4 regions of the Variovorax arabinosiphilus genome follow, and region 4 is predicted to be linked to each of the others. Evidence: predicted binding sites of a transcription regulator. Region 4 holds the regulator's gene; each other region holds the start of a gene.
The links. The regulator sigma-54, encoded in region 4, starts transcription at its own class of promoters, with help from an activator protein. The targets are predictions, from matches to a motif close to TGGCANGNAANCTGCTTT.
Positions count from the first base shown of each region.

Region 1: the regulator sigma-54 is predicted to act here: its motif matches at 5,141-5,158, upstream of glnA (type I glutamate--ammonia ligase).
Region 2: the regulator sigma-54 is predicted to act here: its motif matches at 4,621-4,638, upstream of atzF (allophanate hydrolase).
Region 3: the regulator sigma-54 is predicted to act here: its motif matches at 5,347-5,364, upstream of QTH86_RS05590 (BMP family protein).

Region 1 covers NZ_JASZYB010000004.1:255,375-262,718, reverse strand. Annotated here, with positions in the region: gene QTH86_RS23935 (pseudouridine synthase) at 1-479, shown strand, start outside; gene QTH86_RS23930 (YncE family protein) at 582-1,574, shown strand; gene QTH86_RS23925 (polysaccharide deacetylase family protein) at 1,561-2,367, shown strand; gene QTH86_RS23920 (sterol desaturase family protein) at 2,387-3,358, shown strand; gene QTH86_RS23915 (EI24 domain-containing protein) at 3,417-4,259, shown strand; gene QTH86_RS23910 (competence/damage-inducible protein A) at 4,256-5,056, shown strand; gene glnA (type I glutamate--ammonia ligase) at 5,205-6,620, shown strand; gene QTH86_RS23900 (hypothetical protein) at 6,761-7,264, shown strand; gene glnL (nitrogen regulation protein NR(II)) at 7,266-7,344, shown strand, end outside.
Region 2 covers NZ_JASZYB010000002.1:428,275-435,618, reverse strand. Annotated here, with positions in the region: gene QTH86_RS15985 (NAD(P)/FAD-dependent oxidoreductase) at 1-207, opposite strand, end outside; gene QTH86_RS15980 (beta-ketoacyl synthase chain length factor) at 213-1,013, opposite strand; gene QTH86_RS15975 (beta-ketoacyl-[acyl-carrier-protein] synthase family protein) at 1,022-2,242, opposite strand; gene QTH86_RS15970 (AmpG family muropeptide MFS transporter) at 2,340-3,680, opposite strand; gene QTH86_RS15965 (M48 family metallopeptidase) at 3,718-4,551, shown strand; gene atzF (allophanate hydrolase) at 4,667-6,394, shown strand; gene QTH86_RS15955 (ABC transporter substrate-binding protein) at 6,448-7,344, shown strand, end outside.
Region 3 covers NZ_JASZYB010000001.1:1,148,514-1,155,857, forward strand. Annotated here, with positions in the region: gene QTH86_RS05555 (enoyl-CoA hydratase/isomerase family protein) at 1-30, opposite strand, end outside; gene QTH86_RS05560 (Bug family tripartite tricarboxylate transporter substrate binding protein) at 40-1,026, opposite strand; gene QTH86_RS05565 (malonyl-CoA decarboxylase) at 1,109-2,581, opposite strand; gene QTH86_RS05570 (GntR family transcriptional regulator) at 2,578-3,246, opposite strand; gene QTH86_RS05575 (hypothetical protein) at 3,721-3,915, shown strand; gene QTH86_RS05580 (hypothetical protein) at 3,980-4,159, opposite strand; gene QTH86_RS05585 (LysR family transcriptional regulator) at 4,353-5,249, shown strand; gene QTH86_RS05590 (BMP family protein) at 5,475-6,509, shown strand; gene QTH86_RS05595 (ABC transporter ATP-binding protein) at 6,506-7,344, shown strand, end outside.
Region 4 covers NZ_JASZYB010000003.1:263,873-271,216, reverse strand. Annotated here, with positions in the region: gene QTH86_RS19745 (THUMP domain-containing class I SAM-dependent RNA methyltransferase) at 1-1,125, opposite strand, end outside; gene QTH86_RS19740 (RNA polymerase factor sigma-54) at 1,135-2,694, opposite strand; gene lptB (LPS export ABC transporter ATP-binding protein) at 2,714-3,520, opposite strand; gene lptA (lipopolysaccharide transport periplasmic protein LptA) at 3,517-4,197, opposite strand; gene QTH86_RS19725 (thiol:disulfide interchange protein DsbA/DsbL) at 4,447-5,100, opposite strand; gene QTH86_RS19720 (SPOR domain-containing protein) at 5,213-5,899, opposite strand; gene argS (arginine--tRNA ligase) at 5,919-7,344, opposite strand, start outside.

The DNA of each region.
Region 1 (7,344 bases), on a different contig from region 4:
ACACGCTGCTGCCGTCGCCCCTGCGCCTGCGGCCCAACAAGGGCGCGGTGCAGGGCGTGCAGGCCATCGGCCGGCTCGACCAGGACACGACCGGCCTGCTGCTGCTGACCGACGACGGCCAGTTCATCCACCGCATGGGCTCGCCCAAGCACCATGTGCCCAAGGTCTACGAGGTGACGGTCAAGCATCCGCTGGACGACGCCCAGGTGCAGAAGCTGCTGGCCGGCGTGGTGCTGGACGACGATCCGAAGCCGGTGCGCGCCGCCGCCTGCGAAGCGGTGGGGCCGCTGCACCTGCGGCTCACGTTGACCGAGGGCAAGTACCACCAGGTCAAGCGCATGGTGGCGGCGGTCGGCAACCGGGTCGAGGCGCTGCACCGGTCGCAGATCGGCGCGCTGGTGCTGCCGGCGGACCTGGCGCCCGGCCAGTGGCGCTGGCTCAGCGCCACCGAGGTCGAGGCGTTGCGCAGCGCACGCTGACCTGTGGTTTTGCAGGCAAATTCGCATGCGTCGCACGCGAACGGTCAGCCGCCGCTAAGGCTTGCACGTTATGGTTCGACCTGCTGTCCCGGAAGTTTCCCCTTGCGATTTCTTGCCACCGCCCACGGTCGCCTCGCGGCCTTTTTCTTCGCCTGCGCCCTGCACGCCGTACCCGCCCTGGCTGCCGAACCGCCGCCGCTCTTCGTCCTCAATTCGCTCGACGCCACCGTCAGCGTGGTCGACCCGGCCACCTGGACGGAAAAGAGCCGCATCGCGACCGGCAAGGAGCCGCACCACATCTACATGACGCCGGACGAGCGCTCGGTGATCGTCGCCAACTCCGCCGGCGATTCGCTCACCTTCCTGAACCCGCGCACAGGCGACGTCCAGCGCGTGGTCTACGGCATCATCGACCCGTACCAGCTGCAGTTCTCGCGCGACATGAAGTGGTTCGTGACCGCGGCCAACCGCCTGAACCATGTCGACATCTACCGCTGGGACGGCAAGGACCTGACGCTGGCCAAGCGCATCGCCACCGGCAAGACGCCGAGCCACATCTGGATCGACGCGACCAGCACGGTGGCCTACGTGACCATGCAGGACAGCGACGAGCTCATCGCCGTCGACCTGGCCACCCAGACCATCCGCTGGCGCACCGCCACCGGTCCGATGCCGGCCGACATCTTCGGCATCCACGGCGACCGCACCCTGCTGGTCGGCCTGACCGGCAGCGATGGCGTGCAGGTGTTCGATGTGGCCGGCCCGCAGCCCAAGGCGGTCGGCAAAATCCCGACCGGCAAGGGCGCGCATGCGTTCCGCTCGGCGGGCGACGGGCAGAGCGTGTTCGTCAGCAACCGCGTGGCCAACACCATCAGCCGGATCGACCTCAAGACCCTGCAGGTGATCGAGAGCTATCCGGTGCCGGGCGGTCCGGATTGCATGGACTTGTCGGCCGACGGCAAGACGCTCTACGTCACCTCGCGCTGGGCCAAGAAGCTCAGCGTGATCGATCTGGCCAGCCGCAAGGTGGTGCGCCAGGTGAACGTCGGGCGCTCGCCGCATGGCGTGTGGACCTTGGACCATGCCAAGCGCTGACCGGCCGGTGCGCCGCCGCCTCGTCGCGGGGTTGCTTGCCTTCTGCGTCGCGGGCAGCGCGGTGGCGCAGGCGAGGTGCGACAAGCCCCTGTACCTGACCTTCGACACCGGTCACATGGGCGTCGCGCCGCTGATCGCCGAGGTGCTCAAGCGCCAGGACGTGCGGGTGACCTTCTTCGGTGCGGCCGAACGCACCTTGACCGATGGCGACAGCCTGGACAACCAATGGGCCCCGTGGTGGAAGGCGAGGGCGGCCGAGGGCCATGAGTTCGCCTCGCACACCTACGACCATGTCTACTGGCGCGGTGACGTGAAGGGCATCGAGCCGCAATTCCGTGTGCGTCCGTCGGCCGGCGGCCTGGCCGGCCGCGAGTTCACCTGGAGCGCCGCCAAGTACTGCGAGAACATCCAGAAGGCCAGCGACCGCATCGGTCACATCACCGGAAAGAAGCCGCTGCCGCTGTTCCGCGCGCCGGGCGGCAAGACCTCGCCCAAGCTGCTTGCGGCCGCCAAGACCTGCGGCTTCGAGCATGTCGGCTGGGCACCCGCAGGTTTCCTGGGCGACGAACTGCCGAGCGAGACCTTTCCCAACGACAAGCTGCTGCAGCAGGCGCTCGACCGGATCCAGCCGGGCGACATCCTGCTGGCCCACCTGGGCATCTGGTCGCGCAAGGATCCGTGGGCACCCGCCGTGCTCGAGCCGCTGATCGTCGGCCTGAAGGCCAAGGGCTTCTGCTTCGAGACGCTGCGGGCGCATCCCGCCTACCGCGCCTGGATCGCGGCGCACCCCTGAACACCGAGGCGGCGCGGCGATGGAATGGTTCACCGATCTTTTCGCGAACTGCCAGCAGTGGCTGTTCGAGGCCGTCGTGCAGCCGCTGGTCTACGGCATCGGCCTGGGCGGTTACGTCGAAGACGCCTTCGACGCCACCGGTTGGCTGCTGGTCGGGCTGATCCAGATCGCGGTGCTGCTGGCGGTGATCGGCCCGCTGCAGCGCTGGCGGCCGGCCGAACCGGTGGTCGACCGGCGCGCGATCCGCACCGACGTGCTCTACACGCTGATCCACCGGCTCGGCCTCTTCCGCCTGGGCATGTTCTTCCTGCTGCAGCCGCTGTTCGACGACGGGCTGGGCCTGCTGCGCGGCGCCGGCTGGGGCACGCTGCATCTGGACGAGCTGTGGCCGGGCGTGACCGACGTGCCCTGGATCGCGTTCGCCATTTACCTGGTGGTGCTCGATTTCGTCGAGTACCTGATCCACCGCGGGCAGCACCGCTTCACGTGGTGGTGGGGGCTGCATTCGCTGCACCATTCGCAGCGCCAGATGACGATGTGGAGCGACAACCGCAACCACCTGCTCGACGACGTCATCCACGACACGATCATCGTCGTCGTTGCGCAGCTCATCGGCGTTGCGCCGGGGCAGTTCATCGCCATCGTCGCGTTCACACAGCTCAGCGAAAGCCTGCAGCATGCGAACCTGCGCGCCGGCTTCGGCGCCCTCGGCGAGCGGCTGTGGGTCAGCCCGCGCTTCCATCGGGTCCACCATGCGATCGGCATCGGGCACGAGTCCGCCGGACCGTCGACTCTGGGGGGACACAACTTCGGCGTGCTGCTGCCGTGGTGGGACATGCTTTTCCGGACGGTGAATTTCGAGCCGCGCTACGACCCCACCGGCATCCGCGACCAGGTGGAACCCGACGCGCAGGGCCGCGTGCGCGACTACGGGCGCGGCTTCTGGTCGCAGCAATGGCGCGGGCTGTGCCGGATGGTCGGGCGGGGCTGAGGTCTTCGTCCGCCCGCTTCGCGGGACGTTCACGGCGCGGCGTTATCCTCGGCACCCCATGCGCCTTCTTCTCGATTCCTTCTGGCGAGCCGCCGCCTACTGCATGCGTCCCCGGGTGATCGTGCTGTCGCTGCTGCCGCTGCTCGTGATCGTCGTGCTGGCGGCGGGCTTCGGCTACTTCTACTGGGCGCCGAGCGTGGCCTGGATGCGCCAGGCGCTCGATGCGTGGCCGCTGCTGGCGAGCTTCTGGTCCTGGATCGGCGGCCTGTTCTCCAGCGACGTGCCGGCGTTGCTCGCGCCGCTGGTGGTGGTGTTCGCCGCGACGCCGGTGATCGTGCTGGTGTCCTTGATCGTCGTCGCCGGGCTGATGTCGCCCGCGCTGACGCAACTCGTCGCCGAGCGACGCTTTCCCGCGCTCGCGAAGAAGAAGGGCGCCTCTTTCGCCGGCAGCGTACTGCGATCGCTCGGACTCACCTTGCTGGCGCTGGTCGCCATCGTGGCATCGATGCCGCTCTGGCTGATTCCCCCGTTGGTGCTGGTGTTGCCGCCGCTGATCTGGGGCTGGCTCACCTACCGCGTGATGAGTTTCGATGCGCTGGCCGAGCATGCCGATGCCGAAGAGCGCGCCGCCGTGCTGCGCCAGCACCGCCTGCCCCTGCTGGCCATCGGCGTGCTGTGCGGCTACCTGGGCGCGGCCCCGAGCATCGTCTGGGCCTCGGGCCTGCTGTTCGCGGCGGCCTTCTTCGTGCTGGTGCCGCTGGCCATCTGGATCTACACGCTGGTCTTCGCCTTCTCGGCGCTCTGGTTCGCGCACTATTGCCTCGACGCGCTCGGGCAACTGCGCCTGCAGCGCGCGGAGGCGCCGGCGCCCCTCGTCATTTCTTCCCCGGAGTCCCCATGACCCGTGCATTCGGCCTGATCGTCGTTGGCGACGAAATCCTGTCCGGCAAGCGCCTCGACAAGCACATGCCCAAAGTCATCGAACTGCTCGCGGCGCGCGGCCTGCAGCTGGGCTGGGCCGAGTACGTGGGCGACGTGCCGACGCGCATCACGGCGGCATTGACGCGGGCCTTCGCCTCGGGCGACATCGTGTTCTCGACCGGCGGCATCGGCGCCACGCCCGACGACCACACGCGGCAATGCGCAGCCAAGGCGCTGCGACGATCGCTGGTGCTGCATCCGGAGGCCGAAGTGCTCATCCGGGAGCGCATGCAGGACACGGCGCGCGAGCAGGGCGTGGCCTACGAGCCCGATCGCCCCGACAACGTGCACCGGCTCAACATGGGCGTGTTCCCCGAGGGCGCCGAGATCATCCGCAACCCCTACAACAAGATCCCCGGCTTCAGCGTCGACCATGTGCACTTCGTGCCGGGCTTCCCGGTGATGGCTTGGCCGATGATCGAATCCGTGCTCGACAGCCGCTATGCCGAGCTGTTCAGCCAGGGGCAGTCAAGCGAGAAGTCGGTGATCGTTTTCGGTGCCATGGAGGCGACCCTCACCCCGTTGATGGAAGCCATCGAGGCGACGCACGCCGGCGTCAAGGTGTTCAGCCTTCCCAGCGTGGATCACCCCGAATATGGGCGCCATATCGAACTCGGCGTCAAGGGGGCGCCGGCCCTCCTGGACGCCGCCTATGCGCAGCTGATCGCCGGGTTGCACACCTTCAATGCGCGCCTGGGACCCGAATTGGTGCGTTGATCTGTCGCGCACCAAAATAGATTGTTTCCGCCTTTTTTTGGGGATTTGGCAGGATGATGGGGCCCTCGGTCCCGGGCCTGCCAATGGCACAGAAACTGCATTCCCTCACCGTTGTATTTCCAACCACTCATCCAACCAGGAGAAACTGATGGCAAAGACCGTCGCCGATGTACTGAAGCTCGTCAAGGAAAACGAGGTCAAGTTCGTCGACTTCCGCTTCACCGACACCCGCGGTAAAGAACAGCACGTGACCGTGCCGGTGTCTGCTTTCGACGAAGGCAAGTTCACCGACGGTCACGCCTTCGACGGTTCTTCCATCGCCGGCTGGAAGGGCATCGAAGCCTCGGACATGCAACTCATGCCCGACCCGAACACCGCCAACATCGACCCCTTCTTCGAAGAGACGACGCTGATCCTGACCTGCGACGTGATCGACCCGGCCGACGGCAAGGCCTACGAGCGCGATCCGCGTTCGCTGGCCAAGCGCGCCGAGGCGTACATGAAGGCTTCCGGCCTGGGCGACACCGCCTACTTCGGACCGGAACCCGAATTCTTCGTGTTCGACGGCGTGCGCTGGAAGAACGACATGTCGGGCTGCTTCGTCAAGATCGACTCCGAAGAAGCCTCGTGGAACACCGACAAGGAATACGAGCACGGCAACACGGGCCACCGTCCGGCCGTCAAGGGCGGCTACTTCCCGGTGCCCCCGGTCGACAGCTTCCAGGACATGCGTTCGGAAATGTGCCTGGTGCTCGAAGCCCTGGGCATCCCGGTCGAAGTGCATCACCACGAAGTGGCCAACGCCGGCCAGATGGAACTGGGCACCAAGTTCAGCACGCTGATCCAGCGCGCCGACTGGGTCCAGCTGCAGAAGTACGTGATCCACAACGTGGCCCACGCCTACGGCAAGACCGCCACCTTCATGCCCAAGCCCATCGTCGGCGACAACGGCTCCGGCATGCACGTGCACCAGTCGGTCTGGAAGGACGGCAAGAACCTGTTCGCCGGTGACGGCTACGCCGGCCTGTCGGAATTCGCGCTGCATTACATCGGCGGCATCATCAAGCACGCCCGTGCCCTGAACGCCATCACGAACCCCGGCACCAACAGCTACAAGCGCCTGGTGCCTGGCTTCGAAGCCCCGGTGAAGCTGGCCTACTCGGCCAAGAACCGCTCGGCCTCGATCCGCATTCCGTTCGTGGCCAACCCCAAGGGCCGCCGCGTCGAAGCGCGCTTCCCCGATCCGCTGATGAACCCGTACCTCGGTTTCGCTGCGCTGCTGATGGCCGGCCTCGACGGCGTCGAGAACAAGATCGATCCGGGCGAAGCCGCGACGAAGGACCTCTACCACCTGCCGCCGGAAGAAGACGCGCTGATCCCGACCGTGTGCCACAGCCTCGACCAGGCCCTGGAATACCTCGACAAGGACCGTGCGTTCCTGACCAAGGGCGGCGTGTTCACCGACGCGTACATCGACGCGTACATCGACCTCAAGATGCAGGAAGTCACGCGCTTCCGCATGGCGACGCACCCGGTCGAATTCGACATGTACTACTCGCTGTGATCGGAGGCCTTCGGGCCTTCGACACAATGCGCGAAAAGGACGGCTCCGGCCGTCCTTTTTCTTTGGTGGGGAACGGCGCGCCGGAACGCCGCTCGAATTGCATGAGAATCCGCTGTCTGCGTACATCTCCTCCCAGGACCATGAAGACCTCCTCACTCGTCTTGTTGCTCATCGCCCCGTTGACCGTGCTGTCGGTACAGGCGCAGGAGCGCGTCTGGCGCTGCGGCAACGAATACACCAACAATGCGGCCGACGCGCAGAAGCGCGGCTGCAAGGTGATGGAACGGGGCAACGTCACGGTCGTCCAGACGCCGCGTCCAGGGGGTGGTGGCAGCGGCGCGGGCGGCAGCGCCGCACGTGCCCCGGCCGGCAGCCCGCGCGTCGAGGGCGCCGACCAGCGCGCGCGCGACGGCGAGGCGCGCTCGGTGCTGCAGGCCGAACTCCGGAAGGCCGAAGCCCGCCAGGCCGAGCTGCTGAAGGACTACAACAACGGCGAGCCCGAGAAGCAGGGCGGCGAAGCGCGCAACTACCAGAAGTACCTGGACCGCGTGAGTGAAATGAAGGCGGAAATCGCCCGCAACGAAAGCGACATCGCCGGCATCCGCCGCGAGCTCGGTCGCCTGCCGCCTTCGACGACACCCTGACATGGCCTTCGGCAAGACAACCTCATCCCCCAAGCGCTTCCAGCCCTTCGACCTGCTCGCCACGCTCATCGCGGTGGTCA
Region 2 (7,344 bases), on a different contig from region 4:
GTCGAAGTAGTGGGCGCCGATCTCCACCGACGACTCGCCCACCTTGTGCGCCGCATGCGGCACCGGGTGGGCACGGCGCTCGAGCACCAGCACGTCGATGTCGGGAAAGCGCTTCTTGAGCTGCAGCGCCAGGGTGAGCCCCGCCAGGCCGCCGCCCATGATCACCACGTCGTGCTGTTGTTCCTGCGTTGTCGTGGTGATCGTCATCGGCTTCAGCCTTGGGTGAGTTGGAGTTGCAGCGACAGGCGCGCCGACAGCGGCATCGCGAGCGTCTCGCTGCGGCCTGTCGCCAGTGCTTCGAACAGCGGCAGCGCGTCGGCCATGGCGTTGGTGGTCAGCGCCTGGGCGGCCTCCGAGCGTGGCGTGATCGGGTGCGACGGGCCGGGCAGCAGCGACCAGTCGAAGGCCGCCACGGTGTGCTCGGTGCGTTGCGGCGCGATCACCAGCGCCACCGCGAGCAGGCCGCGGCTGCGCGTGATCGACGCGAGCGCGCCCACGGCCGGCATGTCGTAGCCCACCAGCAGCACCGGCTGGTCGTCGGCCGCGCACTGCGCCGCGGCTTCGAGCAGGGCCGACGCGAAGGTGGTCTCGTAGGCGGCGACCGAATTGCTGGCCGCCATGCAGCCCACGCCGATGGTCCAGTAGCCGACCGCGGCGTTGTGCACCGAGTTGTGGAACTTGATCGGCGACAGCACCGTCGGGTCGCTGGCCAGCACGCCGCACATGTAGTCGTTGATGCCCAGGTCGCCGTGCGCCGACGCGAAGATGCAGGGCAGGTCCTTGGCGTCGCGGCCGGACGCGGCGATGGCGTTGGACGCGACCTCGAGCGCCAGCGCCACGGTGTCGGGCGCGCGGCGGCGCTCGGCCGGGGCCAGCACCTGCGGCGACGGCCGCTTGGCCGGCGGGTCGACCGGCGCGCCGGTGCCAGTGAAGGCAGCGCGGGCGATGTCCCAGCCGGGCAGCGTCGGCGCCCAGAAGGCCGGGCCTTCGATGTAGAGGGTCGGGGTCTTCACGGTCGCGTTCATGCCTGCACCCCCTTGCCGAAGACCAGCGCGCAGTTGTTGCCGCCGAAGCCGAAGGAATTGGACAGCGCCACCTTCACGTCGCCGCGCGCGGGTTCGAGCTTGATCTGCGGGCCGCAGTCGGTGTCGAGCTGCGTGGTGTTCACGGTGCCCGGCATCAGGCCGGTCTCCAGCGACAGCAGGCTGATGGCCGCCTCGACGATGCCGGCGGCACCCAGCGTGTGGCCGGTGAAGCCCTTGGTCGAGCTGGCGTGCGTGCTTTCGGGGAAGCGCCGGGTGACCAGCGCGCCCTCGACCTCGTCGTTCTTCATGCTGGCCGTGCCGTGCATGTTGATGTAGTCGACCGCATCGGTCGTGAGGCCGGCGCGGGCCAGCGCGTCGTCGAGCGCGCGCTCGGCGCCCAGGCCCTGCGGGTGCGGCGTCGACATGTGGTGCGCGTCGCTCGCCTCGCCATAGCCCAGCAAGTACAGGCCGTCGGCCTGGGTGGCCGCGGCGCGTTCCACGAGCGCAAAGCCGGCCGCCTCGCCCAGGCTGATGCCGTCGCGCGTGGCGTCGAAGGGCTTGCACGGCCGGGGCGACACCAGCTCCAGCGAATTGAAGCCGTACAGCACGCTGCCGCAGAGCGTGTCGACGCCGCCGACCACGGCCGCGTCGATCAGGCCCAGGCGGATCAGCCGTTCGGCCGACGCGAAGACCTTGCCGCTCGACGAGCAGGCGGTCGAGATCGTTTCCGACGGCCCCTCCAAGCCCAGCACGGCCTGCACGAACATGCCCAGGGAGTGCGGCGTGTGCACCAGCGGGCGGTCCTGCCCGGGCGGGAAGGCGCCCTCGGCGGTGAGCTTCGTGTAGGCGTCCTCGGTCTCGCCGATGCTCGACGTCGACGTGCCGAGGATCACCGCGATGCGCGACGGGCCGTATTTGGCGCGCGCCGCCGCCACGGCGTCCATGAAGCCGTCGGCCTGCAGGCCCATCCAGGCCAGTCGGTTGTTGCGGCAGTCCCAGGCGGCCAGGGTGTCGGGCAGGCGCACGTCTTCCACCCCCGCCACGCGGCCGATCCACGTCGTCAGGCGCGCGCCGCTGGCGGGCACCTCGCCGAAGTCATTGGCCCGCAGGCCGCTGCGTGAGGTTTCGAGGGCGTCGAGCAGCGACGCCTTGCCCACGCCGACGGCCGAAGTCGCGGTGTAGGCGCTGATCTGGAGAGGGGGGATGCGGGACGGCACGGTGGTGGAAAAATAAGTGGCGAAGCGCGAACGATGCCACAGACTAGCAGCCGGCCGCAGGTCGCCGCGTCGGCCGGCATCCCGCCATCGCAGGGTCTTAGCGCTGCCCGCGTGCCGCCAGTGCCACCAGCACCAGCACCGGCAGGCCCAGCAGCGCCGTGCCCACGAAGAAGGGGACGTAGCCGTAGGCGTCGACGAACACGCCCGAATAGCCCGCCAGGAACTTGGGCAGCAGCAGCATCAGCGAACTGAACAGCGCGTACTGCGTGGCCGAGTAGCTGATGTTCGTCAGGCTCGACAGGTAGGCGATGAAGGCGGCCGACGCGATGCCGCCGGCCAGGTTGTCGGCCGACACCACCAGCACCAGCATCGTCATGTCGTGGCCCTGGGTGGCCAGCCAGGCGAAGAGCAGGTTGCTCGCGGCGCTGAGCACCGCGCCGAGCATGAGCACCCGCATCACGCCCAGGCGCATCGACAGGATGCCGCCCACGAAGGCGCCGACCAGCGTCATCACCACGCCGAACACCTTGCTGACCGCCGCGACCTCTTCCTTGCTGAAGCCCATGTCGACGTAGAAGGGGTTGGCCATGATGCCCATCACCACGTCGCTGATGCGGTAGATGGCGATCAGCGACAGGATCAGCACCGCTTGCCACTTGTAGCGGCGGACGAAGTCGGCAAAGGGCTCGACCAGCACGTTCTTGAGCCACTCGGCCGCATTGCGTGCCCGGGGCATCACCCGCTGGGCGGGTTCGGACGACAGCAGCACCGTGATGACGCCGACCGCCATCGAGGCGGCCATCACCAGGTAGGCGGCCTTCCAGCCGGCGTTCTGGTAGCCGCTGGCGCCGGTGATCTCGGTCCACGCGGCGATCGACAGCACGCCGGCGCCGGCCCAGATCATCGCCAGGCGGTAGCCCGTCTGGTAGGCGGCGGCCAGTGCGGCCTGCTTGCGCGTCTCGGCCGATTCGATGCGGAAGGCGTCCAGCGCGATGTCCTGCGTGGCCGAGCCGAAGGCCACCAGCAGCGCACACCACACCAGCGGCGCCAGGCCGCCGCGCGGGTCGGCCAGCGCCATGCCGACCAGCCCGCCGATCACCAGCGCCTGCGCCAGCAGCAGCCAGCTGCGGCGGCGGCCCATGCGCCCGGTAAGCAGCGGGATGGGCAGCCGGTCGACCAGTGGCGCCCAGGCCCATTTGAAGGCGTACACCAGGCCGACCCAGCTCAGGTAGCCGATGTCGCTGCGCGCCACGCCGGCCTCGCGCAGCCGGAAGCTGAGCGTGCCCAGCACCAGCAGCAGCGGCAGGCCGGCCGAGAAGCCCAGGGCCAGCATGCGCAGCGTCGCGGGTTCGAGGTACACCTTGAGCGCATCGCGCCAGGACAGCGGCGCAGTAGGCGAGGGGGCGGAGGTGGCTTCGGCGGCCGAGGGTGGGGACATTGAAGGGGCAATCGGGGTGGCTGCTTATTATTCCCGCATGTGTTCACGCTGCGAGCTTTCCATCGGTCCCTGGCCAGCGCGCCGGGCGTTCCTGGCGTTGGCGGGTGCCGCTGCGGTGACGCCCGCGCTGGCGCAGGTCGAGGTGGGCAAGGCCTCGGTCGCGCGCAACCTGGTGCCGGCCGACACCATCGAGCAGGCCGGCGTGCAGCAGTACGACCAGTTGCTGCAGCAGGCGAAGGCCAAGGGCGCGCTCGCGCCCGACGGCCACCCGCAGCTGCAGCGGCTGCGCACCATTTCCGCGCGGCTCATCCCCTTCGTCGAGCCCTGGAACGCACGCGCGGCGCAGTGGAAGTGGCAGGTCAACCTGATCGGCAGCTCGCAGATCAACGCCTTCTGCCTGCCGGGCGGCAAGATCGCCTTCTACACGGGCATCCTCGACCAGCTCAAGCTCAGCGACGACGAGGTCGCGATGGTGATGGGCCACGAGATGGCGCATGCCTTGCGCGAGCACGCCCGCGCGCGCCTGGCCAAGAGCGCCGGCACCGGCGCGGCGCTGTCGATCACGGCACAGCTGCTCGGCCTGGGGCAGATGGGCGACATGGCGGCGCGCGCCGGCACGCAGTTGCTGTCGCTCAAGTTCAGCCGCGGCGACGAGACCGACGCCGACCTGGTCGGCCTCGAACTCGCGGCGCGGGCCGGCTACGACCCGCGCGCCTCGGTATCGCTCTGGAAGAAGATGGCCGCCGCTTCGAAGAACCAGGGCGGCCTGAGCTTCCTCTCGACCCACCCCAGCGGCACCGACCGCATCCGCATCCTCGAAGCCAACATCGGCAAGGTCGACGGCCTGTACCGGGCGGCGAAGCGCGGTTGAGCCCGCGCCCCATCTTTTCCTGACGCACCGAATCCAGGCTGCCGGGGCTTGCTGAGCCCCGGCAGGCGTTGGCACGCCACTTGCATCTCAACATGTACACAAGACAGGATGCTTGATGATGGTGCATGCAAGGATTTCGCAGCCGACCGATGACGGGCAAACCGCCGACCCCGGCGCCGCTGCCTGGATCACGCGGATCGACCCACCGATCGCCGCCTCTGGCGCCGCGGCCGCTGGCCCGCTGGCCGGGCTGCGCTTCGCGGTCAAGGACAACATCGACGTGGCGGGCCTGCCGACCACCGCGGCCTGCCCGGCCTTCGCTCGCGAGGCGGCGAACCACGCTCAAGTGGTGCAGCGCCTGCTCGACGCCGGTGCGGTGCTGGTCGGCAAGACCAACCTCGACCAGTTCGCCTGCGGCCTGAACGGCACGCGCTCGCCGTACGGCGCGGTCCCCAACAGCTTCGACGCGCGCTATGTGTCGGGCGGCTCCAGCTCCGGCTCGGCGCGCGTGGTGGCGACCGGCGAGGTCGACTTCTCGCTCGGCACGGACACGGCGGGCTCCGGCCGCGTGCCGGCGGGGCTCAACAACATCGTGGGCCTCAAGCCGACCAAAGGATTGATCAGCACCCGCGGCGTGGTGCCGGCGGCGCAGAGCGTCGACTGCGTGTCGATCTTCGCGCGCACCGTCGAGCTGGCGGCGCGCGTGCTGAGCGTCGCGATGGGGCATGACGCCCACGACCCGTACTCGCGCGCGCTCACGCCGATCACCGCGCCGCTGCCGCCGCGCCTGCGCATCGGCGTGCCCTCGACGCTCGAATTCTTCGGCGATGCCGAATCGGCCGCCGCCTTCGAGCGCTCGCTCGCGCAGCTCGAAGCGCTGGGCGCCACGCGCGTGCCGATCGACTACGCCCCGCTGGCCGAGGCCGCGGCGTTGCTCTACGAGAGTGCGCTGGTGGCCGAACGCTACGCGGCGGTGCGCCCGTTCTTCGATGCGCACGAGGACGAGGTGATCGAGCCGGTGCGCAGCATCCTGGCGCGCGGGCGCCAGTACAGCGCCGCCGACTTCGTCGATGCCCAGACCCGGCTGCGCGCGCTCGCGCAGCAGGCCGCACCGATGTGGCAGAACATCGACATCCTGGTGGTGCCGACCGCGCCCACGCACTACACCATCGAGGCGATGCGGGCCGATCCGGTCGCGCTGAACCAGCATCTCGGCGCGTACACCAACTTCGTCAACCTGCTCGACTACGCGGCGCTCTCGGTGCCGACCTGCCTGCGCAGCGACGGCCTGCCCTTCGGCCTGACGCTGATCGGCCCGTGCGCCAGCGACTTCCAGCTGGCCGAACTGGGTCAGCGGCTTCATCACGCCACCGGCCTCACGCTCGGCGCGACCGGCGCACCGATGCCGGCACCCGCCGCCCTGCCGCTGGTGAAGCCCGCCGCCACCGTGAAGGTGGCCGTGGTCGGCGCGCACCTGTCGGGCATGCCCCTCAACGGCCAGCTCACCGAGCGCGGCGCGACGCTGCTGCGCGAGATGCTCACCGCCCCGCAGTACCGCCTCTACGCCTTGCCCGGCACGGTGCCGCCGAAGCCCGGCATGGTGCGCGTGCCCACAGGTGGCGCCTCGCTCATCGTCGAGGTGTGGGAGATGCCCGCGACGGCCTACGGCTCCTTCGTCGCGCTCATTCCCGCGCCGTTGGGCATCGGCACGCTCACGCTGGACGACGGCAGCAGCGTGCAGGGCTTCGTCTGCGAGTCGATCGCGCTCGACGGTGCCGAGGACATCACGCACCACGGCGGCTGGCGCTCGTACATCGCCTCCCGCCAGGCCGCGCTCGCCTGAGCGCAGCAACTACCTCTTTCTTTCGCTTCCACCATCACGCAGGAGTCGGACCCATGGGATCTCAGCACACGTCAACCGCAGCGCTCAAGCCATCGCGCCGCCATGTCCTCCAGGCCGGTGCCGCCGGCCTCGCCGCGCTCGCGGCACCATCGCTGGTGCTGGCCCAGGCCACGCCCAAGATCCGCATCGGTTTCTGGCCGGTGGCCGCGGGCCTGCCTTTCTTCGCCGCCGTCGACAAGGGCTACTTCAAGGAGGCCGGCCTCGACGTTGAGCCGCTGAAGTTCGCCGGCGCGCAGCAGGTGATGGAGGCGATGCTCTCGGGCCGCTCCGACGGCAGTTCGAACGGCACCGGCTCGGCCAACCTGGCCATCGGCGAGATCGCGCAGCCCGGCCTGTTCAAGATCTTCTGCACCAACCCGAGCAACGCGAAGTTCGTGCTCGACGAGTTCATCACCGCCAAGGACAGCCCGATCAAGACGACGGCCGACCTGAAGGGCAAGAAGGTCGCCTCGGGCCCCGGCATCCAGAACGTGACGCTGTGCAAGACCATGCTCGAACGTGCCGGCGCCACCGGCGCCACGGTGAGCGAACTGCCCATCGGCCAGCACGTCGCCGCGCTGGTCGCCGGCCAGGTCGACGCCTGCTACACGCTCGAGCCGACCGGCACGGTCGGCCGCATGAACGGGACGACGCGGGTGATCGAGGCCGGCGTTGTCGCCAAGTACATCCTGGGCGATCCGATGGCCCCATGGCATGGCGGCGCCGCCAGCCTCACGACCGAGTTCATCAAGAAGAACCCCGAGGCGACGAAGAAGTTCATCGCGGCCTACGCGCGCGGCGTCGAGCTGGTGCGGACCAAGCCCGACGAGGCACGGCAATACATGAAGGGCTACACCGCCATCGAAGGCGCGCTGACCGCCGAGGTGCCCCTTGCGTCGTACATGCTCTAC
Region 3 (7,344 bases), on a different contig from region 4:
GTCGCGTTCGATCCTGATCTCACCGGCCATGCGTCTGCATCACTCCAGCTTGGCGCCCGAGGCCTTCACGACCGTCGCCCAGCGCTTGACTTCGGCATCGACGAAATTCGCATAGGCGGTCGTCGTGACGTTGGGAATCTCCGACCCGTTGGCCGCCCAGATGGTCTTGAGCTCGTCGGAGGCCAGGGCCTTCTTCATCTCCTCGATGATCTTCGCCTGCACGTCGGCCGGCGTGCCCTTGGGCGCCCACAGGCCGTACCAGGTGGTCACGGTGTAGTCGGGCAAGCCGACCTCGGCCGCGCAGGGCACGTCGGGGAAGGCCGGGTTGCGCTTGGCGCCGGCCATCATCAACGCCTTGATGCGGCCGCCCTTGATGTGCTGCGACGACGAGCCCAGCCCGTCGAAGCACACATCGACGTTGCCGGAGATCAGGTCCTGCAGCATCGGGCCGGCGCCGCGGTACGGGATGTGCGTGATGAAGGTGCCCGTCTGCTGCTTGAACAGCTCGCCCGCCAGGTGGTGCGAGGTGCCTGCGCCTGCCGAGCCGTAGTTCATCTTCGCCGGGTTGCGCTTGGCGTAGGCGATGAATTCCTGGATGGTCGGCTGCGTCACCCGCTTCGGGTTGACCACCACCACCTGCGGCGCATTGGCCAGCAGCATCAGCGGCACGAAGTCCTTCTGGATGTCGTAGTCGAGCTTGGGGTACACCGCCGGGGCAATGGCGTGGTGCACCGCCCCCATGAACAGGCCGTAGCCGTCGGGCTGCATCTTCGACGCGATGCTCGCACCCAGCGTGCCGCCGGCGCCGCCCCGGTTGTCGATCACCAGCGTCTGGCCGGTCGTCTTCGAGAACTGGGCCGACAGCGGCCGCGCGAAGGCGTCGGTGCCGCCGCCGGCCGGGAACGGCACGATCATGGTGACGGGCTTGGACGGCCAGCCGGACTGCGCGCGCGCGCCGCCGCCGAGGACGGCAGCCGCGGCAGCGGCCAGGCGCAGCATGTCGCGCCGCTGGAAGCTCTGAATCATGGAATGTCTCCTGTCTTGTTGGAATCGCTGCGCACCGGGGCCTTCGGCGCGGGGTCGGCCCTTGGGGAAAAGAGCAGTCGGGTCAGCCCTTGAGGAACAGGCCGTCGACGTCGCCCGACACCGCCACCTTGCCCTGTGCGAGCAGTGCGCGGTGCTTGTCCAGGCGCTTGAGATCGTAGAGGTAGTTGACCATGAGTCCGTAGGACTGCTTCAACCCTTTCGGCGAGGGGTCGCCGGCCCAGTTCAGCCGTTCGACGCGGGCCCCGTTGCCCAGGTGGAAGCGCGCCACCGGATCGACCGGCTTGCCCTCGATGGTGGCACGGCCCAGGTACTCGGCGGCGCACTGCATCAGCGTCTGCCGCACCGGCGATTTGGGCTCGAGCGCGAGCGCCTCGTCGGCCGCGGCCAGCAGGCGGTCCGGCGTGGGCGGCAGCGAGCCGAGCGCGCGGCCCAGTTCGGCCGCGCGCTTGTCGTCCAGGCGCAGCAGCATCTCGGCCGCATGCTTGCCGAGCCACTGCCGGAAGCCCGGGATCGGCGACAGCGTGGCGAAGACCTTGAGCTTCGGGAACTCGGCCTGCAGCGTCTCGACCACGCGCTTGATCAGCGAATCGCCGAAGCTCACGCCGCGCAGCCCCGTCTGCGTGTTGCTGATCGAGTAGAAGATGGCGGTGGTCGCCTTGTCGGCAGAGGCCAGTGCCGCGGCCTCGTCGAGCAGCGGCACGATGCCGTCGCTGATGTGGTCGACCAGCGCGACCTCCACGAAGATCAGCGGCACGTCGGGCAGGCGCGGGTGGAAGAAGCCGTAGCAGCGCCGATCGCTGTCGAGCCGGTTCTTCACGTCGGCCCAGCTCTTGATGTCGTGCACCGCCTCGTACTGGATCAGCTTCTCGATCAGCGAGGCCGGCGAATCCCAGCTGATGCGGCGCAGGTCGAGGAAGGCCACGTCGAACCAGGTCGAGAACAGGTGTTCCAGCTCGGCGTCGAGCGGCACGAAGCGGCGCTCGCCCTTGACCTGCGGCAACAGTTCCGCCCGCAGGTCGAGCAGGAAGCGCATGCCCTCGGGGTCGATGGTGAAGCGCTGCAGCAGCCGCGCCCGCGGCGACACGAGCGCGCGGCGCAGGTGCACCTCGGCCTGCCCTTCGTCGGCGGTGCCGACGGCGGCCTCGTGCCGCGCCCGCGCACTGCTGAGCTTCTTGCCGTCGGGTGCGAAACGCTCGCTGATGAGCAACCACACGTCGCGCCGCTCGGCCGCGTCGAGCTCGGCGTACCAGCGCATGACTTCGCAGGCACGGCGGCCGGCCTCGACCTCGCTGACGCGGGCGTCGACCACCGCCTGCAGGTCGGTCAGCGCACGACGCAAGGCACGCGGCGCCATCGCCTCGCCGTGGCGGCGCAGGGTGGCGTCGAGCCGTTCGCTCAGGGAACGCGGCGGCAACTCGGGCTTGGCTTTCTCTTTCTTCTTGGCTGCCGTATCGACGGCCGCCTCGGCGGTTTTGGCGGCGGCCGGGGCGCGCAGGCGCGACACGCTGCGCGAGATCCAGGTGGAAGCGTTCATGAAACGAGCCTCGATTTCTGTTGAAGCGCCACGGCGCGCAAGGCTTCGCGCTGGCGATGGAGGTGGGTGCGCATGGCGGCTTCGGCGCCGTCGCTGTCGTGCGCTTTCAGCGCGGCGAACACGGCCAGGTGCTCGGCCAGGCTTTGCTCCAGCCGTCCGGGCGCCTTCAATTGCTGCAGGCGCGCGAGCTTCAGGATCTTGCGCAGGTCGCCAATCGTCTGCGCAAGCCAGCGGTTGTCGGCCAGCGTGATGATCGCCTCGTGGATGGTGAAGTTGGTCGCGTAGTAGGCGTTGATGCGCTGCGCCTTGGCATGCGCCTCGAGCTGCGCATGCAGCGTGGCGAGCGCCTCGATGTCGGCGTCGCTCGCGTTGCGGGCGGCTTCCCAGGCGCAACGCCCTTCGAGCAGCGCGATGACGGGAAAGATCTCGTCCAGATCGCGCTGCGTGACCTCGGCCACGAAACACCCCCGGCGCGGCTCGTGGCGCAGCAGCCCTTCGGCCGTGAGCACCTTGAGCGCCTCACGCAGCGGCGTGCGGGAGATCTCGAGCCGCTCGCACAGCGCCGTCTCGTCGAGGAAACTGCCGGGCGTGAGCGACCCCGCGAAGATCTCTTCCCGCAAGGTGGCGGCCACCTGGTCGTGCAGCGAATTCGGGACGAGGCGCATGGTGGTTCCGGTCGGACCCTGGAGGGCGGGAAGGCAGGCCGTCGGCCCCGTAATTTCAGGTAATTACGGATAATTATGAACAAGAGGCTGCGGCCCAACAAGGGTCGAAGGCGTCCGGACAAACCCTCTGTCGCCGAGGTGAATTCCGTCGCGTGTGCCGAGCAGCGCGCAAAAGAAGGCCCGCGCGAGGCGGGCCCGAAGGGTTGGTCCTTGATACCCCACCCGGAGAAACCGACCTCAGATTAATCGCCGCCTCGGTGCGAGGCAAGTCCGGTGAAAGTTCGCTTCCGGGGCGCCGTGGCTGGCGCTGCGGTCACAGCCCTGGCCGACCGCCGACGTGGCATTCCCTGCTCGGCGCACCAAAATACCGATCTGTCACAACAACTTAGAAAGAATGTTGTACATTCCGCTTTAAGAGGGAACACTTAAGTTCGCGCGGCAAACAGACGGCGCGAATTTCCACGGAGGATAGGAATGTTCACTGGTTCGACGGTGGCGTCTCAAGATGCGGCGCGTTGGTATGAGTTGACGGACCAATACGCGGCTGCCGTGGTGGCCGTGCAGCGGGGCGACGCGGCAGCGCGGGCGCGCATGCTGGCCATGTATGCAGAGCTCAAGAACTTTGCGCAGAGCCAGGGGCAACCCTTTCCGAAAGGGCTCCTGGCCTGACAGGATCGCGGGGCGATCCATGGCGGTCCGGACCGCCCTCCCCGCGTCGTATCGGCGGCCCCGCTCAGGCGAGGTGTTGCTCGACGGCGCCATCGCAGTGTTCGAGTTCGATGGCGAGCCGCCGCAACGCCTCTGTGGCGCCCGGCTCTCCGCGGCGCAAGGCCTCCATGCCAGCCAGGTAGGCCTGCGTCAGATCCTGCCAATCCACGAATGATGTGCCCATGCACTGTGCGCCGTCGTCCATAAGGTGACCGCTCCGAAACCCGTTGTGCGCAAAGCGGATTGCTTCATCGCGCGCGCCCCGTCGCAGTGGTCCGTACATTCAGTCTAGAGCGCATGGCCCAGCGGTACACCCCGCAAAGGCGCATTGCGGCGTCAGGCAATGGCCTGTTCCGAAGGCGGCCCGGTGCCGGGCATCGCTATTGCAACGCAGGGGGATGCAGCATCTCCGCTACCTCGACTACGTGGACGCCGTGGCGCGCTGCGGGTCCATCCGCAGTGCGGCAGAAGCGCTCCACGTGGCCGCCTCCGCGGTCAACCGGCGCATCAAGGAACTCGAACGCGAACTGGACACGCCGATCTTCGAGCGCCTGCCCAGCGGGGTGCGCCTGACGGCGGCCGGGGAACTGTTCGTGGGCTATGCGCGCCGGCGGGCCGCCGACCTGGACCACGTGCGTTCCGAGATCGAGTCGCTGCGGGGACTGCGGCGCGGCGACGTGTCGATGGCCGTCAGCCAGGCGCTCGCGCCCGCCTTTCTGCCCCGCACCCTGGTCGACTTCCAGGCGGAACATCCGGGCGTCAGCTTTGCCGTCAAGGTGCTCGACCGCGAACGCGCCGTGCAGGCGCTGCTCGACTTCGAGGTCGATTTGGCGCTGGTGTTCAACCCGCCGCCCGGCCGCGGCGTGCGCATCCTCGCGCAGGCGCGGCAGCGCACCTGTGCGGTGGTCGCGGCCGACCATCCGCTGGCCGGCCACGCCAGCGTACGGCTCAAGGACTGCCTGAAGTACCCCGTCGCGCTGCCCGACGGGAGCCTGTCGGGGCGTGGGGTGATCGACGACCTGCTGGAAAACGCGTCGGAACAGCCCCTCGCGGCGCTGGTCTGCAACTCCTTCGAGATGATGCGCAGCTTCGCCTGTCAGTCCGGCGGCGTCAGTTTCCAAATCGCGCTGGGCGCCGCCGGCGACCCGCGCCTGCGCGCGGTCCCGATCGAGGAGCGCAGCCTGCCGGCCAGCCGGCTGGTGCTGATGACGCTGCGTGACCGGGTGCTGCCCGTGGCATCGGCGCGTTTCGCCGAACACCTGCGCGGCGAGCTCGTCGCCATGCACCAAGCCTGACCGGAGCTCACTGTCTTTTTTGGGGCGCCGTTGGCACCATGCACCGCTTCGGCCGTGCGCGCGACGCGGTGCCGGATGGGCACCGGGGCGCTTCGAATTGCGTGAAAACTGAATGCACGCGCCGAACGCGCAAGGTGTGCCGACGTCGCCGTCACGAGCGCCCTGGAGCGCCGCTGCTGGCCTGGATGTTGCGCAAGCCTGGCACCCCATCTCACGGAGTCCTCGATGTCCCCCACCGCTGCCATCCGCCCTTTCGCACGCGCCGCACGCGCCGCCACCCTGCTGCTTCTGGCCGTGGCGAGCCTCGCCGCCCTGCCGAACGCCTCGGCGCAGGGCAAGGTCGCCCTGCTCCTGCCCGGCTCGATCAACGACCAGAGCTGGAACGCCAGCGGCTATGCCGCGATCGCCAAGATGAAGGCGGCGGGCACCGAGACCGCCTTCTCCGAGAACGTGCAGCCGGCCGACCACATCGAGACGATGAAGGACTACGCACGCCGCGGCTTCAACCCCGTCATCGGCCATTCGGGTCGCTTTCTCTCGGCCGCACAGCGCATCGGCCCCGAGTTCGAGAAGACCACCTTCGTCGTGGGCTCGGGCGGCGCCGGTGCGGGCAAGAACGTGACCTCGGTCGACTACGACAACGCCCAGGTCGGCTACCTCATGGGCGTGCTGGCCGCGCGCATGTCCAAGACCGGCAAGATCGGCTCGGTCAACGGCCTCGAAGGCCTGCCGAACGTGGTGCAACAGGTGGGCGGCTTCCGCCAGGGCGTGAAAAGCGTCAAGCCCACCGCCGAGGTGCGCGTGATCTACATCAAGGACATGGAAGACGCGGCCATGGCCAAGGAGGCCGCGCTGGCGCTCATCGCAGGCGGTGCCGACTTCGTCTTCGGCAAGCTCAACGCGGCCCAGAGCGGGATCATCCAGGCGGCCAAGGAGAAGAACGTGTTCACCAGCGGCCGCTCGTTCGGCAACGTGGAAGCCGCGCCACACAACGTGCTGACCGCCATCATCGAGAAGTGGGACGACATGTACGTGGCGGCCGCTGCCGAGGCGCGTGCCGGCACGCTCAAGCCCACCCTGATCACCTACGGCTACGAGGCCAAGAGCCCGGGTGCCGAGCTGATGTACAGCAAGGACGCGGCCTATGGCCCGGCCGTGCCGAAGGAGGTCATCGCCGAGATCGACGGCCTGAAGAAGCAGTTCGCCAGCGGGGCCCTGAAGGTCAACGTCGTCAAGGAAGACGCACGCGGCGGCCTGTGAGCGGCGCGCTGCTGGAGATGCGCGGCATCTCCAAGTCGTACGGCACGGTGCGGGCCAATCGCAGCGTCGACCTGACGGTGATGCCCGCGCAGATCGTGGGCCTGCTGGGCGAGAACGGCTCGGGCAAGAGCACGCTGATGAAGGTGCTCTTCGGCATGGTGCGACCCGACGAGGGCGGCATCGTCTACGACGGCCGCGAACTCGACACCGGCCGCCCGAAGGCCGCGCTGCAGGCGGGCATCGCCATGATCCACCAGCACTTCACGCTGGTGGAGGCCATGACGGTGGCCGAGAACCTGATGCTCGGCTGGAGCGGCGCCGCCGGCCCCTGGCTCGACCGCCGCGGCGTGGCGGCACAGGTGCGCGACGCGGCGGCGCGCTACGGGCTGGAGATCGACCCCGACGCGCGGGTCGAGCAGCTCGCGCTCGGCGAGAAGCAGCGGGTCGAGATCCTCAAGGCCATCCTGCGCGGCGCGCACCTGCTGATCCTCGACGAGCCCACGTCCATCCTGTCGCCACCGGAGATCGCGCGGCTGCTCGACTTCCTGCGGCGCTTCCGCACCGAGGGCCATGCGGTGATCTTCATCACCCACAAGCTCGGCGAGGTGCTGGCGGTGGCGGACCAGGTGGTGGTGCTGCGCGATGGCCAGGTGGCCGGCGCCGCCGCGGTGGCCGGCGCCACGCGGGCGTCGCTGGCGCGGCTGATGGTCGGCCGCGAGACATCCGCCGTGGCCGCCGCACCGCCGGCCGCAGCGACCGCGGCCGGCCGCCTGCGCCTGCAAGTGCGCGCGCTGGCGGCGCGCGATGCGAGCGGCGTCGAACGCCTGAAAGACGC
Region 4 (7,344 bases):
CAGGCGCATGCGCTTGGGCAGCTGCAGGTCGGGCGTGAGCACCCAGGCGGTCCAGCCGGCATAGCTCTTCTTCCAGTGGCTGGCCAACTGGGTGAAGAATTCGCCGCCATCTTCGGTCGCGGCCTGCTCGCGGGCGCCGGCGCGCGCCACGCCGCCGACCTCGATCCGCTCGCCGTACGGCGGGTTCAGCACGATCACGCCGGCCTCGGCCGGCGGCATCCGCTGCAGCGCATCGCCGCCGCGGAACTGCACAGCCGCGGCAACGCCGGCCCGCTCGGCGTTGCGATCGGCGAAGTCGACCATGCGGTGCGACACGTCGCTGCCGAAGATGGCCGGCGCAGTCCTGGCCGGCGCATCGGCGGCCTCGTTCTGGATCGCCTCCCAGACGTGCGGCTGGAAGGGCAGCAGCTTCTCGAAGCCGAAGCGCCGCAGCGCACCGGCCGGGATGCCCAGGCCGATCTGCGCCGCCTCGATGGCGATGGTGCCGCTGCCGCAGCAAGGGTCGTACAGCGGCGCCTCCGACACGGCGCCGGTTTCCGGGTTCCACCAGCCGCTGGCGGCCAGCATGGCCGCGGCCAGCGTTTCCTTCAACGGCGCGTCGCCGGTGTCCTGGCGCCAGCCGCGCTTGAAGAGCGGCTCGCCCGAGGTGTCGATGTAGAGCGTGCAGGTGTCGGTGGTCAGGTGCGCGAACACGCGCACGTCGGGCCACTGCGTCTCGATGCTCGGCCGCACGCCGCCGGCCTTGGCGCGGAAGCGGTCGGCGATGGCGTCCTTGATGCGCAGGGTGGCGAAGTTCAGGCTCTGCAGCGGGCTGTGCTGCGCCGTGGTCTCGATCTTGAAGGTCTGCTTCGGCGTGAACCAGATCTCCCACGCGATGCCGCTGGCGATGGCATAGAGGTCGTTCTCGCTGCGGTACGGCGCGTGCGCCAGCTCGATCAGCACGCGCTGCGCGAGCCGGCTGTGCAGGTTGAGCTTCATGGCGTCACGCCACGAGCCGCGCACGAAGACGCCGCCGCGCGAGGCCATGAGGTCGTCGCCGGCCAGGCCGGTGAGGCCGTGCACCTCTTGCGCGAGAAAGTCCTCGACGCCGGCGGCGCAAGGCAGGAAGAGATGGAGCTGGTTCATGGGACGGACTTACAGCGCCTTGCGCAGATTGGCCGGCGCGATGCGCAGCGCCTCGCGGTACTTGGCCACAGTGCGGCGGGCGCATTCGATGCCCTGCTCCTTCAACATCTCGGAGATCTGGCTGTCCGACAGCGGCTTCTTGATGCTCTCGGAGCCGACGAACTGCTTGATGAGCGCGCGCACCGCGGTGCTCGATGCATTGCCGCCGGTCTCGGTGCCCAGCGCCGAGCCGAAGAAGTACTTGAGTTCGACCGTGCCGTAGGGCGTGGCCATGTACTTGGCCGTGGTCACGCGGCTGATGGTGGATTCGTGCAGCCCGAGCTCGTCGGCGATCTCGCGCAGCACCAGCGGCCGCATGGCCAGTTCACCGTGCACGAAGAAGCTCTTCTGCCGGTCGACGATGGCGTTGGAGACGCGCAGGATGGTGTCGAAGCGCTGCTGGATGTTTTTGATGAACCAGCGCGCCTCCTGCAGCCGCTGCGACAGCGCCTGGCTGCCTTCGCCCTTGTGCTGCTTGAGCGCGCCGGCGTAGATGTCGTGCACCCGCAGGCGCGGCATCACGTCGGGGTTGAGCATCACGCGGAACTTCACATTGGTGCCGGTGCCGATGCGCGTGACGATCACGTCGGGGATCACCACGTTGCGTTCCACGTCGACGAAGCGCCGGCCCGGCTTGGGCTCGAGCGTCGCGATCAGCTGCAGCGACGAGCGCACCTCGTCCTCGTTGCTGCGGGTGAGCGTGGCCAGGCGCTTGAAGTCGCGCCGCGCGAGCAGCTCCATCGGCTGCTTGCAGATCGCGATGGCGGTCTTGCGCACCTGCGTCGCTTCCGGCGTCTCGTCGGGCCGGGCCAGCGCGCGCAGCTGGATGGCCAGGCATTCGCCGAGGTCGCGCGCACCCACGCCGACCGGCTCCAGGCTCTGCAGCAGGCCGAGCGCCACCTGGAAGTGGTGCACCAGCCCGTCGAACTCGTCGTTGTCGTCGCCCGCCAGGCCCGAGGCCAGGGCGGGCAACGAATCCTCGAGGTAACCGTCTTCGTTGAGCGACTCGATGAGGAAGCGCAACGCGGCCTGGTCGCTCTCGTTCAGGCGCAGGCTCAGGGCCTGGCGGTGCAGATGGGACTGCAGCGATTCCTGGCTGCGCGCCAGCTCGGTGGCGTCGGCGCGTTCGTCGTCGCCCAGGTTGCTGGCGCGCGGGGGGGCGTCGCCGCCCCATTCGCTGTCGTCGGGCGCCATGTCGACGGTGCCGTCGCCTTCCCAGTCGGGCGTGGCTTCGGTCGCATCGACCACCGGTGCTTCGGCCTCGGTCGTGCTGGTGGTGCTGTCGTTGCTGGCGGCGGGGCCGGGCGAGAAGTCGTCGTCGCGCGGCGGCGGGGCATCGGCGGCGTCGACGCCGAACTCCTCACGGGCGGCCTCTTCGGCGGTGCGCTCGAGAAACGGGTTCTCGTCGAGCATCTGCTCCACTTCCTGGCTCAGTTCGAGCGTGGACAGCTGCAGCAGCCGGATCGACTGCTGCAGCTGGGGCGTGAGCGCGAGATGCTGCGAAACGCGCAGCGAAAGGCCCTGCTTCATGGAGAGTTCCGTCCTCCCCTTACATGCGGAAGTGTTCGCCCAGGTACACGCGGCGTACCTCGGCGTTGTCGACGATCTCCGAAGGCGTGCCTTGTGCCAGCACTTGCCCGTCGCTGATGATGAAAGCGTGGTCGCAGATGCCCAGCGTCTCGCGCACGTTGTGGTCGGTGATGAGCACGCCGATGCCGCGGCTCTTGAGGAAGCTGACGATGCGCTGGATCTCGATCACGGCGATCGGGTCGATGCCGGCGAAGGGCTCGTCCAGCAGGATGAAGCGCGGCTGTGTGGCCAGGGCGCGGGCGATCTCGACGCGGCGACGCTCTCCGCCCGACAGCGCCAGCGCCGGCGAATCGCGCAGATGCTCGACGCGCAAGTCCGACAGCAGCTCGTTCAGGCGATCGTCGGTGCGCTTTTTCGACAGCGGCACGAGCCGGCCGTGGGCGTCGGGCTCGCGCTGGAGCTCAAGCACCGCGCGCACGTTCTCCTGCACGCTGAGCTTGCGAAAGATCGAGGCCTCCTGCGGCAGGTAGCTCAGGCCCATGCGGGCGCGGCGGTGGATCGGCATGTGCGCGATCGGCTCGCCGTCGATGCTGATCTCGCCCGCATCGGCCCGCACCAGGCCCACGATCATGTAGAACGAGGTCGTCTTGCCCGCGCCATTGGGCCCGAGCAGACCGACGACTTCGCCCTTCTGCACGTCGAGCGAGACGTTCTTGACGACCTGCCGGCTGCCGTAGCGCTTCTGCAGCCCGCGCACCTGGAGCCGGCTGCCTTCGACGGCGCCGGCCGGCGCGGCCTGTTTCGCGATGTCCACGCTGTCGTTCACGGGCGCGCTTCTCCGCCGAGCGTGGTGCTCGGACGCAGGCCCCGGCCGGGTGCCGATGCCGGCGCGGCGGGTGCGCCCGGCTGCGCCGCTTCGGCGCCGGCCGCCTTCGGCGTCAGGATGGCGCGCACGCGGCTGCCCTGGTTGCCGGCATCCACGCTGGCGCCCGGGGGCAGCGGCGCGCCGTTCACGGTGAAGGTGTCGTTGCTCTGGTCGTAGACGATCAGCGCGCCGGTGGTTTCGTCGTTGACCTTGGCGCCGATCAGCCGCCGCATGATGGCGCGGCGGATGAACTTGACGTTGTCGGCGCGGCTGTCGTATTCGATGACCTCCGACTCGCCTTCGGTCCACTCGTCGACGCCGGAGTCGCGCTTCTGCTTGTAGTAAGCCAGCTTGCCGGGCGCCGCGGTGACCACGCCGTACTGGTAGCCCTCCGGGTCCTGGCGCACGTCGATCCGCGCCCCGCGGATGATGATGGTGCCCTTGGTCACCACCACGTTGCCGGTGAACACGCTGGTCTGCTTCAGGTCGTCGTAGCGCATGGCATCGGCCTCGATGTTCATGGGCTTGGTGCGGTCGGCCTTTTCGGCCAGCGCCGGAACGGTGGCGACGGCGAGCAGCAGCGCGGCGAAGCCGGCGCGCAGGAGGGAGGAAAGGGGAGTGTGGGGTCGAAGTGTCATAAAGGCACGAAACTTGCTCGACGATTGTATGCGCCGGATCAGTGCATCCGGTCGCCCGGACGAAAAAGCCCGCCAAGGCGGGCTTTTGACATTTGTGAAGCGGCCGTGTCGAACGGCCGCGGGCCTTAGAACGCGTGGAGGAACCGTCGCGAGCGCCCCGAGGTTGCATTGAGGACCGGAGCCGCACTCCCGTGCGGTGAGGACCGCAGATGCGAGATCGGGGTGCGCAGCAGGTTCATTCACACGTTCTCAGCCCTTGCGGGCTTCGGCGACCAGCAGGCCGACCACCTCGAGGGCCCGGTCGAGCGAACCGGCCGTGTCGCCGTCCACATACCAACGCCCGGCCACGCCCAGCGCCGGCACGCCGGCCACCTGGTAGTCGCTGGTCAGCTGGGTGGCGCGCTTGGCCTTGCCAGCCACCGAGAAGGACTTGAACAGGTCGGCGAACTTCTTGCCATCCAGGTCGGGCTGCTTCTCGGCCCAGGCCAGGATCGCGGCGTCGCCGAACAGCGGCTGGCGCTGCTGGTGGATGGCCTGGAACAGCTTCATCTGGAAGGCGTCGACCTTGCCCATGGCCTCGAGCGTGTAGTAGAGCCGCTGCTTGACTTCGGTGTCGTTGCCCACGAAGGGCACCGGGATGCGCTTGAACACCACGTCGGCCGGCAGCGTCTTGACCCATGGCTCCAGGCGCGGCTCGAAGGCGGCGCAGTGCGGGCAGTTGTACGAGAAGAACTCGACCACTTCGACCTTGCCGGCGGGCGTGTCGACCGGGGCGCGCTTGCCCAGCACGATGTAGTCGGTGCCGGCCTTCGGCGGGCGGGCCTGGGCGTGCACGCCGGTGGCGGCGAGGGGGAGCAGCCCGATGGAGGCAGCGGCGGTCAGCGAAAAGTCACGGCGGTTCATGGTCATCAAAGGTTCTCCTGTGCGGCTGACAGAGCCGGGCAGCGGCTGCGGAGTTCCCGCAGCCAGGGATGGGCGCCCGAGGACGCCGGTTCGGTCACGCCCTGTGTTGCGCTCAGCGCTGGACGCGGACGAGGTTGGATTCGAGGCCGCCGCTGTCGAGCCGCGACTTCAAGCGGTCGGCGTCGTCCTTCTTGTTGAAGGGGCCCGCGCGCACCCGGTAGACGGTGCGGCCGGCCTGCTCGCGCTCGGTGACGCGCGCCTCGACGCCCATCAGCGAGAGCTTGGCGCGCTGCGCCTCGGCGTCCTCGGTGCTGCGGAAGGCCCCGGCCTGCACGAAGTACACGAAGGGGTCGGTGCCGTCGGCCGCCGCCGTGGTGGTGGCCGGCGCGGTGATGCCGGCGCGCGCGCGGGCCAGGTCGCCCAGCGGGTCGGACGACGCCGCCGGCGCGTTGACCTCGGGGCGGGTGCGGGCCGGAACAGCGGCACTGCGCGCGTCGGGCGCGACGACGGCCGGCACCGGGCCGGTGGCGGGCGCGGCCGGGTTCAGCGGACCGACCGAGGCGGGCTGTTCGGGCGGGGTGCGCGCCGAGGGCTTGCCGGCGAGCGGGGCGTTGGGGTTCCAGTCCTTGTTCTTGCGGGCCTCGGCCTCGTCCTGTTCGGCCCCGCCGCGCTGGGTCTTGGTCATGAACGGGATCGGCACCTTGGTGACGTAGACCGCGATGCCGAGCGCCACGCCCAGGCCCAGGACGATGCCGATGATCAGGCCGATGACCGTGTTGCCGCGTTGTCTTGTTTTCATGGTGAGGGAAGAGAGGTCATCACATCTTGCGCGGCGCGCTCACGCCGAGAATCGCCAGGCCATTGTGCAGCACCTGCGCGGTGGCGGCGACCAGTGCCAGCCGGGCCAACTTGACCTTTTCGTCGTCGACCAGGATGCGCTCGGCGTCGTAGTAGCTGTGGTAGCTGGCGGCCAGTTCGCGCAGGTAGAAGGTCACGTCGTGCGGCGCGAAATCCTTGGCCGCGGCGGTGAGCATCTCGGGGAATTTCGCCAGCATCAGCATCAGCGCCTGCGCGGCCGGGCTCTCGAGCGCCGACAGGTCGACCGCCTTCAGCGCGGCTTCGTCGCCCCCCCAGGCCGTGAGCACCGAGCAGATACGCGCATGCGCGTACTGCACGTAGTAGACCGGGTTGTCGTTGTTCTTCGTGACCGCCAGGTCGACGTCGAAGGTGTATTCGGTGTCGGGTTTACGGCTGAGCAGGAAGAAGCGGACCGCGTCGGTGCTGGTCCATTCGATCAGGTCGCGCAGCGTGACGTAGCTGCCAGCGCGCTTGCTGATCTTCACCTCCTCGCCACCCTTGACCACCCGCACCATGGTGTGGAGCACGTAGTCGGGGTAGCCGGCCGGGATGCCGACGCCAGCCGCCTGCAGCCCGGCGCGCACACGGGCGATGGTGCCGTGGTGGTCGGTGCCCTGGATGTTCACCACCCGGTGGAAGCCGCGCTCCCACTTGGCGATGTGGTACGCCACGTCGGGCACGAAGTAGGTGTACGTGCCGTCTTGCTTGCGCATGACGCGGTCCTTGTCGTCGCCGTAGTCGGTCGACTTGAGCCACAGCGCGCCGTCCTGCTCGTAGGTCTTGCCGGCGTCGACCAGTTTCTGCACCGTGGCGGCCACGCGGCCGCTGGTGTACAGGCTCGACTCCAGGTAGTAGTTGTCGAACTTCACCTGGAAGGCCTTCAGGTCCAGGTCCTGCTCGCGGCGCAGGTAGGCCACGGCGAACTGGCGGATCGAGTCGATGTCGTCCACGTCGCCGCTGGCGGTGTATTCGCGGTCGTCGGCGCTGACGGTCTTCTTCGCCTTGAAGTCTTCGGCGATGTCGGCGATGTAGTCGCCGTTGTACGCCGCAGCCTTCTCGCCGCTCGGCCATTCGGCGTCGCCCGGCTTGAAGCCCTGCAGGCGCAGTTGCGTGCTGTTGGCCAGCGTCTGGATCTGCACGCCGGCGTCGTTGTAATAGAACTCGCGGTAGACGTCCGCGCCCTGGGCGGCCAGCAGGTTGCAGATGGCGTCGCCGAGCGCCGCCTGGCGGCCATGGCCCACGTGCAACGGGCCGGTCGGGTTGGCCGAGACGAACTCGACCAGCACCTTGTCGCCCAGGGCCGGCTGGCGGCCGAAGGCGTCGCCGGCGGCCAGCACCTCGCGCACGATCTGCTGCTTGGCGGCGGTCTTCAGGCGGATGTTGAGG